Regions from separate parts of the Gordonia sp. CPCC 205515 genome, predicted to be linked through region 1. Evidence: predicted binding sites of a transcription regulator. Region 1 holds the regulator's gene; the other holds the start of a gene.
What was found. The regulator LexA, encoded in region 1, represses DNA repair genes until DNA is damaged. The targets are predictions, from matches to a motif close to CGAACANNTGTTCG.

Region 1 (7,545 bases):
GAGTCCGTACGCGCGGATCGAGGATCTCGTCGCCGACTGCACGCGCCGCGCCATCCGCGACGCGGTCGCGGACCGCAACCTGTCCGCGATCCGATCACCGCAGCAGTTCGAGCAACTGCGCGACACCATCCGCCCGACGGTCAGCGATACCGCGCCCGAGTATTTCGCACTCGCCACCGCCACCCTGCGGGAACTGCCCGCAGTCCGGCGCGAGATCGAACGCCTCACCGGGCATCTCGCCGCCGACGACGTCGCCGACCAACTCGACCATCTGGTGTTCGACGGATTCGTCGCGGCCACACCTCGCAGGCATCTGCAGCACCTGCCCCGGTATCTGCAGGGTGCAGCCGTCCGCCTCGCCGATCTGCCGGCGGCCGCGACTCGGGATCGGGAGGGCGTCAATGCCGTGGATCGGGTTGTCGCGCACTGGAATCGTCGACTGAATCAATTGCCGGCGGCACACCGCGACACATTCAACGAGTTCGCTCACTGGACGGTGGAGGAACTGCGTGTCGGACTGTTCGCCCAACGGCTGGGCACCGCCTACCCCATCTCGGAGAAGCGGGCGTTACGAGCTCTGGACGGATTCGGTTGAGATCTGGTCGTCGGCCGACGGGGACATCGGGTCGTCCACGGACGAGGACACGCCTCGCAGATCGTCGATCTCGTGCTGGAAGTCCTCGATCGAGTCGAACGAGCGGTAGACCGATGCGAACCTGAGGTAGGCGACCTCGTCGAGGTCGCGCAGGGGACGCAAGATCGCCAGCCCGACCTCGTTGCTGGGGATTTCCGCGGACCCGGACTGCCGGACGGTGTCCTCCACCTGTTGTGCGAGTTTGGCCAGCGCGTCCTCTTCGACGGCACGGCCCTGGCAGGCGCGACGCACGCCGCGCATCACCTTCTCGCGGCTGAACGGCTCGGTGACACCATTGCGCTTCACCACCGACAGGACGGCGCTCTCGACGGTGGAGAACCGGCGCCCGCACTGTGCACACGACCGGCGGCGACGGATCGCCTGGCCTTCATCGGCGACGCGTGAATCGATGACCTTGGTGTCCTCGTTCTTACAAAACGGGCAGCGCATGCCCCCGAGAATACCGCCCACGCGTCACCGGTACGCGGGCGCGACCAGCGCCTGCCCCACATGCAGTCCGGCGCCGGACAGGTCGTTGCGGGCCACGATCTCGTCGATGACGGCCTGCCGCGGCACGTCGGGGGCGATCCGCTCGGCAATCGACGTCAGCGAATCGCCCGACCGCACGTGCACCACCTCGGTGCCGATGGGTGCGGGCGCGACCGACGCGGCGTAGCCGGAACCGACGATCGCGACCACCCACACCAGCCCGGCGAGCGCCACGCCGACCAGCACGGCCACGGCTGCGGCGCGGCGGCGGGCGTAGACCCGGCGGGCGACGGTCGGGCGGGGCTCTGCCACCGCACCCGCCTGCTGTGACGCGCGCAGACTCGACGCCGGGGCCGCGCACCGGCTGCCCCGCACCCGCGGCGTCGCGGGCAGCGGGCCGAGCGGCCGTCCGTCTGCCGGACGACCGAACGCGGGTTCGACTCCCCGCACCGGGCGATCACCGACCCTGGTGGCGCGCACGCGACCCTTCGGGGCGGCGGTACCGGTAAGAGCTGCGGAGCTGGTCGGGGCTGCGGTGCGGGTGATGGTGGCGGTGCTCATGGTGTCCTCCGGAGGGTGTCGGTTCGAACACGTGAACGTCGAACACGTGATCGATAAAACGTATGTTCGAGTTTTAGCACGCCCCTCCGACAAAGTCGCGACAAACCGCAAAACACCTCGAACACATGTTTGAACATGTCGGTGACTTCGGCTACTGTCGGCGCTGTACCACTCGAACGACCAGCCGTTTCGCAACCCGAACCAGTTCCCGACCGAGAGGAAGGACTCACCGATGAGCAACAAGTCCGGCGGGCACGACGCCCGGCATACCGGCCAGGCCACCACCGGCCCGGCGGCCGGCGCCCAGGACCCGGAGACCGCCGAGGCATCCCTGACCCCGCGCCAGCGCGGAGTGCTCGACTACATCCGGCAATCCGTGCGTGAGCGCGGGTACCCGCCGAGCATCCGCGAGATCGGCGACGCGGTGGGGCTCACCTCGACGTCGTCGGTGGCCCATCAACTGCGCACACTCGAGCGCAAAGGTCTCCTCAAGCGCGACCACAATCGGCCGCGCGCGGTGAACATCTCCGACGGCGAGCACAACAACCCGCCGGGTGGCAGCGCTGCGGCCGACGGCACGCCCTTGCCGACCCCGGCGTTCGTGCCGGTGCTCGGACGGATTGCGGCAGGCGGCCCGATCCTCGCCGAAGAAGCAGTGGAGGACGTCTTTCCGCTGCCCCGCGAATTGGTCGGCGAGGGATCGCTGTTCCTGTTGAAGGTGGTCGGCGAGTCGATGATCGACGCGGCGATCTGCGACGGGGATTGGGTGGTGGTGCGTCAGCAGAGCGTCGCCGACAACGGCGACATCGTCGCCGCGATGATCGATGGCGAGGCCACCGTCAAGACGTTCAAGCGCAAGAACGGGCACATCTGGCTGATGCCACACAACGCCCTGTTCGAGCCGATCCCCGGCGACGACGCGGCGATCCTGGGCAAGGTCGTCACGGTGATGCGGCGGGTCTGAGCCACCGGCCCGGCACCCGCCGCATCATTCCCGGCCCCGGGGTCAGTCCGCCAGCGCGGCGGTGGCGGCGGCCCGTGCGGCCACCGGATCGGTGGTGGCCAGCACGGCCTCGGCGGCTTTTCGGCACTGGTCGAGAGTGACGCCCGACAGCCGTGCACCAACGGCCGCGGACGCGGCCGGCGCGGCCGAGAGCGAGTTCACGCCGAGGCCCACCAACACGCACGCGAGGAGCGGATCGGCAGCTGCCTCACCGCACACACCGACCGATTTGCCTGCCGCGACGCCCGCCTGCCCCACACTGTGGATGAGGTGCAGCGCCGCGGGTTGCCACGGGTCGGTGAGCCCGGCAAGCTCCGGCGACATGCGGTCGGCGGCCATCGTGTACTGCGTCAGATCGTTGGTGCCGATCGAGACGAAGTCGACCTCGGCCAGGATCGCGGGGGCCAAGATGGCCGCGGCCGGGACCTCGACCATCACGCCGGCGATCATGCCGCGCTCCCGGACCTGCGCCGCGAACTCGGCGGCTTCGGCCGGCGTCGCGATCATCGGTGCCATCACCCACGGCGTGTTGCCGCTGGCCTTGCCTGCGGCGGCGATGGCGTCGAGCTGATGTTCGCGGATCTGCGGGTTGTCGGTGGCAATACGGTTGCCGCGCACGCCGAGTGACGGATTCGGCTCGTCGAGCTTCGTGACGAACTTCAGCGGCTTGTCCGAGCCGGCGTCCAGGGTCCGGATGACCACCTTCTGGCCGTCGAACGCGTCGAGAACCTCTTTGTAGAGCGCCGTCTGCTCCTCCACCGACGGTTCGTCCGGCCGATCGAGGAACGCCAACTCGGTGCGGAACAGGCCAACACCTTCCACCGGGAACGACGTCGCCGTGCGGGCCGACGCCCCGTCGGCGACGTTGGCCACCACCAGCACCTCATGACCGTCGGAGGTTCGACCGGGTCCCGTCCACGACTTGACCGCCTCGGCCTCTTTACGGCTCTGTTCGACTGCGGCGACCGCGGTCGCCTCGTCCGGGGACACCTCGATGGTGCCGGCCGTGCCATCGACCAGCACCGGAGCGCCGACCGGGACATCGGTGAGGCCGGATACCGCGACCACACACGGGATACCCAACTGGCGGGCGATGATGGCGGTATGGCTGGTGGGTCCGCCGAGCCGGGTCACCAGCGCGATGATCAAGGCCGGGTCCAGTCCCGCAGTGTCCGCGGGCGCGAGGTCGTCGGCCAGCAGCACCGATGCGACGTCGGGTTCGGGTACTCCTGGTTCGGGAACGCCCAGCAACTCGGCGACGATCCGATCGCGCACGTCCTTGAGGTCGGTGACCCGCTCGGCCATCAGGCCGCCCACCTTGGTGAACATCTCGACGAACTGTTCCGTCGACGCGATGGCCGCCGCCGGCGCCGGCGTGCCCTTCTTGATCAGCGCGGTGGTCGCCCCCACCCAGCCGCGGTCCTCCGCGAGTCCGGCGGTGGCGGTGAGCACCTCGGCGGCAGCGCCGGAGGCGTGTGACGCCCGATCGCGCAGCCGGCCGGCGACGGCCGCGGCAGCGTCGGTGAAGCGTCTCGACTCGACCTCGCGCTCCTCCTCGGCGATCGTCGACGCCATCGCTTCGGGGTCGTAGACGGGCCGTTCACCCGGCCAGACCGCGGGACCGTAGGCCTTTCCGCTGACCACCGGAGTTCCGTTCAGTACCTGTGTCTGACCCACCGCAGCACCCTTTCTCACATTCGTTGGTCGGCCGGTTGCGGCCACCTGTCAATACGACCACACGGACATCCCTTCGCGTCGGTGAACCGCCCGCGCATCCCGGTGTGCCATGTGGTGTCGAAAAGCATCTTCTGTGAATCAAGTTACAGGAAATCCTTGACTTCTCCACACAAACAGGCGTAAACAAAGACATAGCAACATCAAAAACCACATAAACCAACAGAGAGGAGGCCACGTGTACGCCGAAGAACGACAACAAGCCATCGCCGAGCAGGTTCGGACCCACGGTCGCGCGTCGGTGGCGGCACTGGCCTCTCGTTTCGACGTCACCAGCGAGACCGTGCGCCGTGATCTGGCCAGCCTGGAGCGGGCCGGCCACCTCCAGCGCGTCCACGGCGGCGCCGTCCGCTCCGGCACCACCGAGATCCTCGGTGAACAGGGCATCGACGAGCGGCAGAGCAGCCACACCGAGGAGAAGGCGGCGATCGGCCGGGCCGCGACACGCTTTCTGCCGCCCGACGGCGGATCGGTGTTCTTCGACGCCGGGACCACCACCTACCAGGCCGCACTCACCCTTCCGCGTGACCGTCGGCTCACCCTGATCACCCACAGCATCCCGATCGCCGCCGCACTCGCGGGCGACGGCGCCGCCGATCTGCACATCCTGGGCGGCCGCGTACGCGGACTGACCCAGGCGAGCGTGGGTTCGGAGACGACCAGCGCACTCGCCCGTCTGCGGGTGTCGACGGCCTTCGTCGGCGCGAACGGCATCAGCGAAGCGCATGGACTCTCCACCCCCGACCCGGACGAGGCCGCGATCAAGTCGATGATCGTCAAGGTCGCCAATCGTGTTGTGGTACTTGCTGATTCATCAAAATTGGAGCGCGAGGATCTGTCCTCGTTTGCCGATCTGGCCGATGTGGACGTACTGATCACCGATTCCGGGATCGACCCCGCCACCTCGGCCGCCCTGTCCGCCCGCGGCATCGAAATGGTGATCGCATGACCGAGAGCAGCCCGATGATCCTGACCGTCACCGCCAACCCCAGCCTGGACCGCACGCTGGAACTCGCCTCCCCGCTGCACCACGGCGAGGTGCAGCGCGCCGTCGCGGTGCGCGCCGAGCCCGGCGGCAAAGGCGTCAACGTGGCCCGCGTGGTCGCGCAGGCGGGCCTGGCCACCCGCGCGATTCTGCCCGCGCGGGTCGGTGATCCGCTGCTGGCCGCCCTCGACGACGTCGCCCTGCCGTATGTGGCGATGCCGACCGACGGGGAGGTCCGCTCCAACATCACCATCGCCGACCCCGACGGTACGACCACCAAATTGAACGCGCCCGGTGTCGCCCTCGACGCCGCCGCGGCCCGACGTCTGACCGACCTCGTCGTCGAGCACGCGCAGGGCGCCGCCTGGGTCGCGCTGTGCGGTTCGCTCCCACCGGGACTGCCCGATTCCTGGTATCGCACCGTCATCGACGAGCTCGCCGGACTGGAGTGCCGGATCGCGGTCGACACATCAGGTTCTCCGCTCGCGGCCACGGTGACCGGCCGGGTCGATCTCCTCAAGCCCAACGACGAGGAACTCGCCGCCGCGACCGGCACCGATCCGGATGTCCTCGTCTCCGCGACGAGCCGGGGCGACTACGAACCGCTGGTCGACACGGCCCGCACGCTGGTCGAGCGCACCGGCGCCGCGATCCTGGCCACCCTCGGCGCGGCCGGCGCAATGCTCATCACCGATGCCGGCACCTGGTTCGCCACGCCCCCGCCGATCGTGCCGCGCAGCACCGTCGGCGCCGGCGACTCCTCGCTGGCCGGCTACCTGATCGCCGAGACCCGTGGCGACGCCGAACCCGATCGCCTGCGTACCGCGGTGGCCTACGGCTCGGCCGCAACAGCGCTGGCCGGCACGCAACCTCCCTCCCCCGACCAACTCGATCTCGACGGCGTGCGGATCACCGATCTCTCAGGAGCCGCCCCGGTCCGATGACACCGCAGCACCCCGACAACCCCACCGACTTCTCCCCCACGGAAAAGGAAAACCGATGACCACACAGATCATCTCGCCGCAGACGGTGAGTCTCGACGTCGACGCGGGCAACGACCCAGCGGCCGTGATCGGGTATCTCGCCGATGCGCTCGCGGCAGCCGGCCGCACCAGCGACCCGGCCGAGCTCACCCGCGCGGCCCTCGCTCGCGAGGCCAAATCCGCCACCGGACTGCCCGGCGGCATCGCCATCCCGCACGCCCGCGCCGAGTCCGTGGGTGACGCCAGCCTCGCGATGGCCCGCCTGTCGAACAAGGTCGACTTCGGCGCCCCCGACGGACCGGCCGACATCGTGTTCCTCATCGCCGCCCCCGCAGGCGGCGCGAGCGAACACATGAAGCTGCTCAGTGCCCTCGCCCGCGCCCTCGTCCGGCCGGACTTCGTCGCCGAGCTGCGTGCCGCGGACAGCGACGAGCGCATCGTCGAACTCGTGGAGGAGGCCATCAACCCGGCACCGGCCACGAGCTCCACCGCCACGACCACCGCAGCGGCGGCCACCGCGGTCGCCGCCCCGGCCGCGGCAGGTGCGGCGGCCTCGACCACCGGGGCGACCGCGGGTGGCAAGCGTCCGTCGGTCGTCGCGATCACCGCCTGCCCCACCGGCATCGCGCACACCTACATGGCCGCCGATGCGCTGAAGTACGCCGCCGAACGTGCCGATGTCGATTTCCACGTCGAGACGCAGGGATCGTCGGCCACCACCCCGTTCGCCTCGGACGTCATCGCCAACGCCGACGCGGTGATCTTCGCGACCGACGTCGGGGTCAAGGGCAAGGAACGCTTCCACGGCAAGCCGGTGATCGCCTCCGGTGTCAAGCGCGCAATCAACGAGCCCGACAAGATGATCGCCGAAGCCGTTGCGGCAGCGAATAACCCGAACGCGACGGTGGTCACCGCCGGGGACGGCGGCGCGGCGCCGGATGCCTCGGCCGAGGCCGGCGGCGTCGGCTGGGGCAAGCAGATCCAACAGGCCCTGATGACCGGTGTCAGCTACATGATCCCGTTCGTCGCGGCCGGTGGCCTGCTGATCGCACTCGCGTTCCTGCCGTTCCTCGGCGGATACGAGATCGCCAACAAGACCCTGGACACGACCAAGTCGCTGAGCGACGGCCAGTTCATCGCCCTGCACTTCAGTCTC
Region 2 (7,545 bases), on a different contig from region 1:
TACTTCACTTATTTGCTGTCTCAGATAGTGGGATATGGCTTGTGTTGGGCGAGCTTATGGTATCCACGGTTGTTCGCAGGGGTACATAGTCTTTTATATGGCTCTCACCAATCGAGGGATTCCCGGCGTCGGCCGATGGCCTCGGCAACCTCGATCCAGCGCTGCATCACCGGCGTGAGTTCGGCGCCTCGGCGCCAGATCAATGTCGCTTCCATCGGACCGAGCCAACGCGGTGCATCGATGAGTTGAATGCCACGAAAATGCTCGGCCACGCGTTCAGTGGTCGGCGCCACGCCCAATCCTGCGGCCACAAAAGGGAGCGCGGTTTGTGGTGTCGACACCTCGAGAACCTCGAATGTGTGATCGTCGGCCAATGCCGCCTCCACGACTTCAGGCATTCCCGGGAATGCAGGTATCCGATAGGGAAGAATCCATCTCCCCCAGCCACGTCCGTCCGGGTGGCTTTCCTCTTCCCGGCCCTGCGGCACCGCGATCTTGAGGTCGATCTCGACGATCGGCCTGGACTCGCAGATGTCGCCGACGAACTCCGCGAATCCGTCGGGGCTGAACGGCACGCAACCGAGGTCCAGGTCGCCGGTGCGGATGCCGTGCAGGATCGCGTCGGGGACCACATCGTTGAGCATCACGCGGACCCCCGGCGCCTGATCGAGGAAGTCGGCGAGCACATCCGCGACGATCTCGTGGATGACCATCGGCTCGACGCCGATGCGGAGGTCACCGACGACCGCGTCCCCCATCAGTGCCAGCGTCTCGGCAAGTCGGTCGCGGTCGGCGAGCAGTCGGCCACCGTTGGCCAGCAGGAAGAGGCCCGCATTGGTCGGGTGTACGCCCTTGGCGGTCCGCTCGAGTAGTCGCACCCCGAGTTCACGTTCGAGTTTGGCGATCGCCAGACTGACCGGCGGTTGGGTCATGTTCAGGTTCTTGGCGGCCTGGGACACCGAACCGGCCTCGATGACGGCCTTGAAGTACTCGAGCTGACGGAAGTCCATGGTGCTTCTCTCCGGGCGGCGGTGTCGATGTCAGAACTCTACGCAGACCGCGCGACATGCTCGGTGCACAGCTGTACACTGAGCTGATGTGTAGTGAGACCGCCGACCGCCGAACCGAGGTTGTCGCGATGACGCGGCTGGGTTCCCGCGAGCTGGGCCGCGCCCTGGTCGGGATCAGCAAGATGCACGCCACGGTCGCCGACTCGGTGTTCTCGGGGCTGCGGTGCGTACTGGGTGACAGTGTCGAATCGGCCCGCGCGATCCATGACACGGTCAGCACCGGCACCTACGGTGCCGTGGCGGCGACAGTCGCCACAGCCGGCCGACTGGCGGAGATCGCCGCGGAAACAACTGGCGGTGTCCCCTCCCACTCGTCGCGGGGAGCCACAGGTCTGGCCATCCTGAACGGGCTGATCGGCGACGAACTGGCCGGGAGCGGGTCACCCCTCGCTCCGGAGATGTCGATCCGCGTCCGTGGTGTGTCGATCGAGATCGAACCGGCCGAACTCACCGACGCCTATCCGCACGCATCGTCGCATCTGGTGGTCTTCCTGCACGGCCTCATGGAGGCCGAGTACGCATGGTCCGGTGGCGGCAAACCCACCTATGGCGCGCGGTTCGCGGACGACTTCGGCGCCACCGAAATCCAGATCCGCTACAACACCGGCCGGCACATCAGCGACAACGGACGTGAGCTGTCGGCGTTACTGACGAAACTCGTACTGCTGTGGCCGGTTCCGGTCACCGAGGTGACCCTCGTCGGGCACTCGATGGGCGGACTGATCATCCGCAGCGCATGCCACGCCGCCGCCGACGATCCCTACTGGCTGAGCCTGGTCCGTCACACCGTCAGTCTCGGCACACCGCACCTTGGCGCCCCACTGGCCAAGGGTGTGCACGCCGCGACCACGGTGCTACGGACGACACCGGCGACCCGACCCCTGGGCAATCTCCTCGGGCGACGCAGCGCCGGCGTCCGAGATCTGTTCCACGGCACGCTGACCGACGACGGGTGGTTGGCCAATGAGCCTGATGCGTTGCGCCAAAAACGTGCCGCCGATCTGGAACTGATTCCCGGGGCGCGGCACCTGTTCGTCACCGCAAGCCTCACCCGCGATCCGCGGCATCCGCTGGGCCGCATCATCGGTGACGGCATGGTGCTCGACGGCAGCGGGCGCGGTCAAAGCCGTTCGGTGCGAATCGGTTTCCGGACCGAGGACGGCTTCCACATCGGGGGTGCCAACCACTTCACCCTGCTGAATAGTGACGCGATTTATGCGTGGCTGGTTGAGCAGCTGCGACCGCGGAAGATGTTGCCGGCGGCGTAATTTCCGTTATGACGATCAGTGGCCCTTGAAAGCCTCGGCAAGCCACCAGGATCCGCCATCGGAGGCGATCTTCGCGTCGATGACGAGAATCCCGTCGGGTGCGGACGCCCAGTCGGCCACCGCGGCCATGTCCTTGCGATTGCGCACGGTGATGCCGGTGGCGCCGTAACCGCGGGCGATCGCGGCGATGTCGGTGTCGCCGAAGGTGACCGCGCCGAGGTCGGCGTCCGCGCCGAAGTGGTGGACCTCGGCTCCGTAGGCGGCGTCGTTGTAGACCGCGATCACCAGCGGGTTGCCCAGCCGCACCGCGGTTTCCAGTTCGCTGATGCTCATCAAGAAGCCGCCGTCGCCGACACCGACCACTGCCAGCCGATCCGGTTGGGCGAGCATCGCACCGATCCCACTCGCGAGACCGAGGCCGATGGATTGAAAGGCCTGGGTGAAGACGAAGCCGTTCTCGTCGGGTACGCGCAGGTAGGCACTCGGATAGCCCAAGAAGTTGCCGGAGTCGACGGCGACCACCCGGTCGGCGGGCAGGGCGTCGTCGAGCAGGGTGCTGAACACCCGCGGATCGATGTGGTCGTCGGTCGACAGGTCGGTGGTGGCGACGTCGTTCCACCACCGGTCGGCGCCAAGTCGAGTCGCGACCTCGGGGGTGCGATACCCCGACCTCGGTGATACGACGGCGTCACGGACATCGAGAGCCGTTGCGCCGCAATCGCCGTGGACACCCAACGTGACGGAGCGGTGTTTGCCGAGGGCGGCGAGGTCGTCGTCGATCTGGACGACTGCGGTGTCGGAACCGATGAGCGAACCCTGCCGCATGGTCCACATGTTCAGCGCGCATCCCCAACCGACGATCAGGTCGGCGTCCGCGATGAGTTCGGCGGTCAGCGGACTGGAGAAGCCGCCGGAGATGCCGAGGTCGAAGTCGTCCGCGCGAAAGAGACCGTTGGCCACCGCGGAGGTGGCGACCAGGGCGCCGACGTGGGCGGCGAGGTCGGCGATCGCGGGTCCGGCGTGGCGAGCGCCGCGGCCGGCGACGAAGACGGGGCGGTCGGCGTTCTCGATCAGCCGACACAGTTCGGCTACCGCGGCGACCGCAGGACGGACCGGTTCGGGAGCCTGCGGCGCGGTCGCGGGGTTCCGCTCGTCGACTGCCTGGGCCTGCACATCCAGCGGCAGGTTCAGCACCACGGTTCGTCGGCCGTGGACCGCGGTGCGGTAGGCGCGCAGCACGTCGTCGACGGCGGTGGCCGCACTGTGGACGCGCTCGGACACCGCGCCCACGCTGCGCGCGAGTCCGTCCTGATCGACCCGGAAGTTCGACAGGACCGCTGCACCCGCGGTGTCGGCGGCGAGCACGATCATCGGGGTGCGACTCTTGGCGGCTTCGGCGATGCCGGTCATCGCGTTGGTCAACCCGCAACCCTGATGCACCGAGACGATGGCCGGTACGTCAGCCAGTCGGCCATAGGCATCGGCCATCGACGCGGCGCCGCCCTCGTGCCGGGTCGCAACGAACCGAACACCGTTGGCGCGCAACGCATTCGTCACCGCAAAATTGCCACTGCCGACGACCCCGAAGGCCACCCCCACGCCGAGCTCGGCGAGGGTCTTCCCGACCAGCTCCGCAACCGTGCTCATCTCAGGCCGGGACGAAGGCGAAGACGCGGGCGGGCGATCCGGTGCCCCCGACGATCGGCAACGGGGACACCACCAGCAGCGCGCCGGTGGCCGGAAGTGCATCGAGGTTCTGCAGCTGGGTCAGGCCGTACTTGTCGGCGCCGAGCAGGTGATAGTGCGCAGGGAATGCCGGGTCCATACCGCCGGCCTGACCGGCGTCGATGCCGACGGTCTCCACGCCGTATCCGGTGATCGCGGACTGGGCCAGCCATTCCGCGCCCGCGACTGACAGACCCGGACTGTGTGGTCCGTTCTCGTCGGCGTTGAGGAAGGCCTCGGCGTCGGTGTTGAAGCGACTCCACCCCGTCTTGAACAGCAGCCACGCGCCCTCGGGCAGGGGGCCGTTCTCCGCGACGTAGGACTCGAAGTGATCGGGTTCCAGAAGGAAATCCGGGCTGCCGGCCACCTGCTCGGTGAAGTCGAGGATCACCGCAGGACCAATGAGCCGCTCCGGTGGGATCTGGTCGACCGAGGTGCCGTCCCGGCCGGTGCCCCAGTGGGTTGGGGCGTCGAGATGGGTGCCGGTGTGCTCGCCGGTGTGAATGTTGTTCCAGGCCCAGAACGGTCCGTCGTCGTCGAAGTCGCTGACCTTCTCCAGCGAGAGCGAGATGGTATTCGCGAACGGCTCCGGTAGTTGCAGCACCGGGGTCTGCGGGCTCAGCGGCGCGGTGAGGTCGACGATGGTCACCGAGCCGTCGGTGAGGCCGGACAGGAGCGTGGTGATGGCGGTCATGGTGTCACCCTATGACTGGGCGAGAGTGATCCGAACCTGGACCTGACCTTTTGCGTTGCGACTGCTGACGGCGTGACCCGACCACCACGTGCCGTCCAGCGTCAGTTCGATCGGTGCGCCGTCCCCGGTGAAGTTGCGCCACCAGGTCTTGTGACCGGCTGCTCCCACGCCGACGATGACGGTGTTGCCGCTTCGCCGGTACTGCACGGGCAGCTCGATCTGCGTGCCCGACTTGCGACCGGTGTAACGGAGGACGGTGAACGAGCCCTTCGTCAGAGACTTGACGCCAGGGAGTCCGAGGAACGGGATCACCGCTTTGTTGATGATCGAGGCGGAGCTCTGGATCACCTTCATCGAGGCCCCTTTCCGAGTGTTGGCATGAGTCCATGGTGCCTGGCATCTGTGCTGGACGTCGCAGGTTGGGTAAGCGTTCTGCTGCCACGGCTGACCAACTCGTTGAGAACTACGCGTGGTCGTGGTCGGAGGTTCCACGACGATCGACCGTCCGAACTTGTCGTAGTGCCGCGATAAACTGAGAGGTTCTAGTGACCTATTTCGTCGAATAGCTTTGGTACACAGTCGAATTAGTTCTTGTAATTCTATTGACTCGCACATGTGTGCGAGTACAGTGGAGGCATGCCCGAACCAGTCGCCACCCCCACCGCCCCGCCGAACACCACCAGCGCAGTCAGCGCGCTGCTGTCCGCGGTCTATGACCTCGACCTCGGCCGGATCACCTCCGGCCGGGAGGCCTTTGAGACGACGAAGGTGATGATCACTGCGGTCAGCGCCTTGTGCTACCAGCTGGCGGTGTGCGCGGCCCACATGGACCGGCTCGGCGTGGCCAAGCAGCGGGACAACGGCAAGACCAAAGCCTTGTTGATCACGATGGGGTTGGCGCCGTCGGTGGCCGAGCGGACCCTGCGGATCGGGTTGGGCATGCCGCGGATGCAGCTGTTGGCGGGGTATGCCGAGGACGGTGTCCTTCCGGCCGAGCATCTCGACGCGATTGTTTCCGGGGTGGCGCACGTGGCGCGGCGGGCGTTGGACGGGTTGTGCGACGAGGAACGTCGCGAGGTGGAGGTGGAGTTGATCGCCCAAGCGATGTCGGGGGCGACGCCGAAACAGATCAGCACCAAGGCTCGCGAACTGGGTAACACCTTCGCTGCTGAGACCGGTGGCTTGCCGGCGGCCGAGGACCGCAGTATCAACGAGTTCAGCGTCACTGAAACCTCCGACGGTCGGATCGCGGTGCGGGGCGATCTCGACATCGTCACCGGCACCAGGCTGCAGACCGCGATCGAATCGCTGGTCGACCCTCGCCCGCAACCCGATGGCTCGAAGGACGCTCGTACCCCAGGGCAGCAGCGCGCCGATGCGCTCAACCTGGTTCTCGAGGCGGCCGCGAATAACCCGACCCCGTTCGTCGCCGCCCCGCACACCGATCTGAACGTGACGGTCTCGGCCAACACTCCCGCGCCGGCCACTCTGCAATGGACCTCCGCGCTGACCCAGGCGACCGCTGAACTGCTGGCCTGCGACAGCAAAGTCACCGAAATCGTCCTTGACGGAGAAGGTGTACCGCTGAAAATGGGTGAGAAGAAACGCCGGTTTCCGCACCACCTCCGCAAGGCGATCTTGATCCGCGACACCTGTTGCGTCAAGTGTGGGGCGCCGTCCTGGATGGGTGAGTGTCACCATATCGCCTACTGGAGTCATGGTGGCCCAACCGATTTGGACAACGGGTGCCTGTTGTGCGCCTCGTGTCATGCCCAGATCCACGCCTCGGATTGGGAGATAGTCATGGGCGTCGACCGGCACCCATGGCTGATCCCACCGACCACGATCGATCCCGCGCGAAAACCGTTGCCCGCCTACAACAGGCGCACCATGACGCTCGACGATCGGGTCGCCGCATGATGGTGTCGATACGCCCCTCCTTCGTCGGGGCTACTCAACCAGCGGTGGGCAGAAGTCCACCGTGACGAAACGTTTCGACACGCCCCTCGCCCAGCGGCTCGGGACGGCTCAACCAGCGTATGGCTCAGCACATTTCAGCGCATCCGACATCCATCGGAACCGCGCACGACCTTTGAGAACTTCATAGCGTGAACGGCCACCTGCGGGTTGCCTGCCGGGCCATCGCCGGTCCGGCAGGCAGCCACCCGCGGCACTCAACCCTGGACCTATATTTGACACTCATGTAAAGTCCGGTTTTGTCGTCGGACGAGGAGGCTGGGATGACGGGATTGCCACCGGTGCAGGATCGGACGCTGCGATATGCGTACGACCGGGCTCTGACGGAAGTGCCGGATCAGGTGGCGCACATCGGCGCCGACGGCACGTACACGGTTGCCCAGAGTCACCAACGGTCGATGTCCATCGCGCAGGGACTGACCGATCTGGGCGCGCAGCGACAGGAACCGGTGGCGCTGTTGATGGACAATTCGGTGGACGCGGTGCATGCGTGGACCGGAACCGCGCTCGGCGCGATGGCCGAGGTGCCGATCAACACTGCCTACAAGGGGCAGTTCCTCTCGCATATCCTCAATGACTCGGGTGCTCGCATCCTGGTGTGTGACGACGTCTATGTCGACCGCGTCGCGAGCGTCGTCGACGACCTGCCGCAACTGACCGACCTGATCGTGCGCGGCGATGCAGCATCTGCCGAGAGTTTGCGAAACCGGTTACGGATCAGTTCGTTTGGAGATCTTACCGAGGCCTCGCCTGCCGCCCGACGCCCGCTCGCCGCCGACGACCTGATGGCATTCATGTACACCTCCGGCAC

Region 2: AAFP30_RS13470 (DUF222 domain-containing protein) is a predicted target of LexA. The motif match lies at 5,366-5,379, and genes of this name have one in related genera.

The regions. Positions count from the first base shown of each region.
Region 1 is NZ_JBCLVJ010000021.1:60,240-67,784, reverse strand. Features, by position in the region: gene hrpA (ATP-dependent RNA helicase HrpA) at 1-595, shown strand, start outside; gene nrdR (transcriptional regulator NrdR) at 569-1,084, opposite strand; gene AAFP30_RS26435 (LysM peptidoglycan-binding domain-containing protein) at 1,109-1,684, opposite strand; gene lexA (transcriptional repressor LexA) at 1,917-2,648, shown strand; gene AAFP30_RS26425 (phosphoenolpyruvate--protein phosphotransferase) at 2,691-4,364, opposite strand; gene AAFP30_RS26420 (DeoR/GlpR family DNA-binding transcription regulator) at 4,600-5,370, shown strand; gene AAFP30_RS26415 (1-phosphofructokinase family hexose kinase) at 5,385-6,350, shown strand; gene AAFP30_RS26410 (PTS fructose transporter subunit IIABC) at 6,406-7,545, shown strand, end outside.
Region 2 is NZ_JBCLVJ010000008.1:328,462-336,006, reverse strand. Features, by position in the region: gene AAFP30_RS13495 (LysR family transcriptional regulator) at 105-1,010, opposite strand; gene AAFP30_RS13490 (lipase family alpha/beta hydrolase) at 1,097-2,338, shown strand; gene AAFP30_RS13485 (thiamine pyrophosphate-binding protein) at 2,354-3,985, opposite strand; gene AAFP30_RS13480 (cyclase family protein) at 3,987-4,757, opposite strand; gene AAFP30_RS13475 (nitroreductase/quinone reductase family protein) at 4,767-5,111, opposite strand; gene AAFP30_RS13470 (DUF222 domain-containing protein) at 5,394-6,677, shown strand; gene AAFP30_RS13465 (AMP-binding protein) at 6,998-7,545, shown strand, end outside.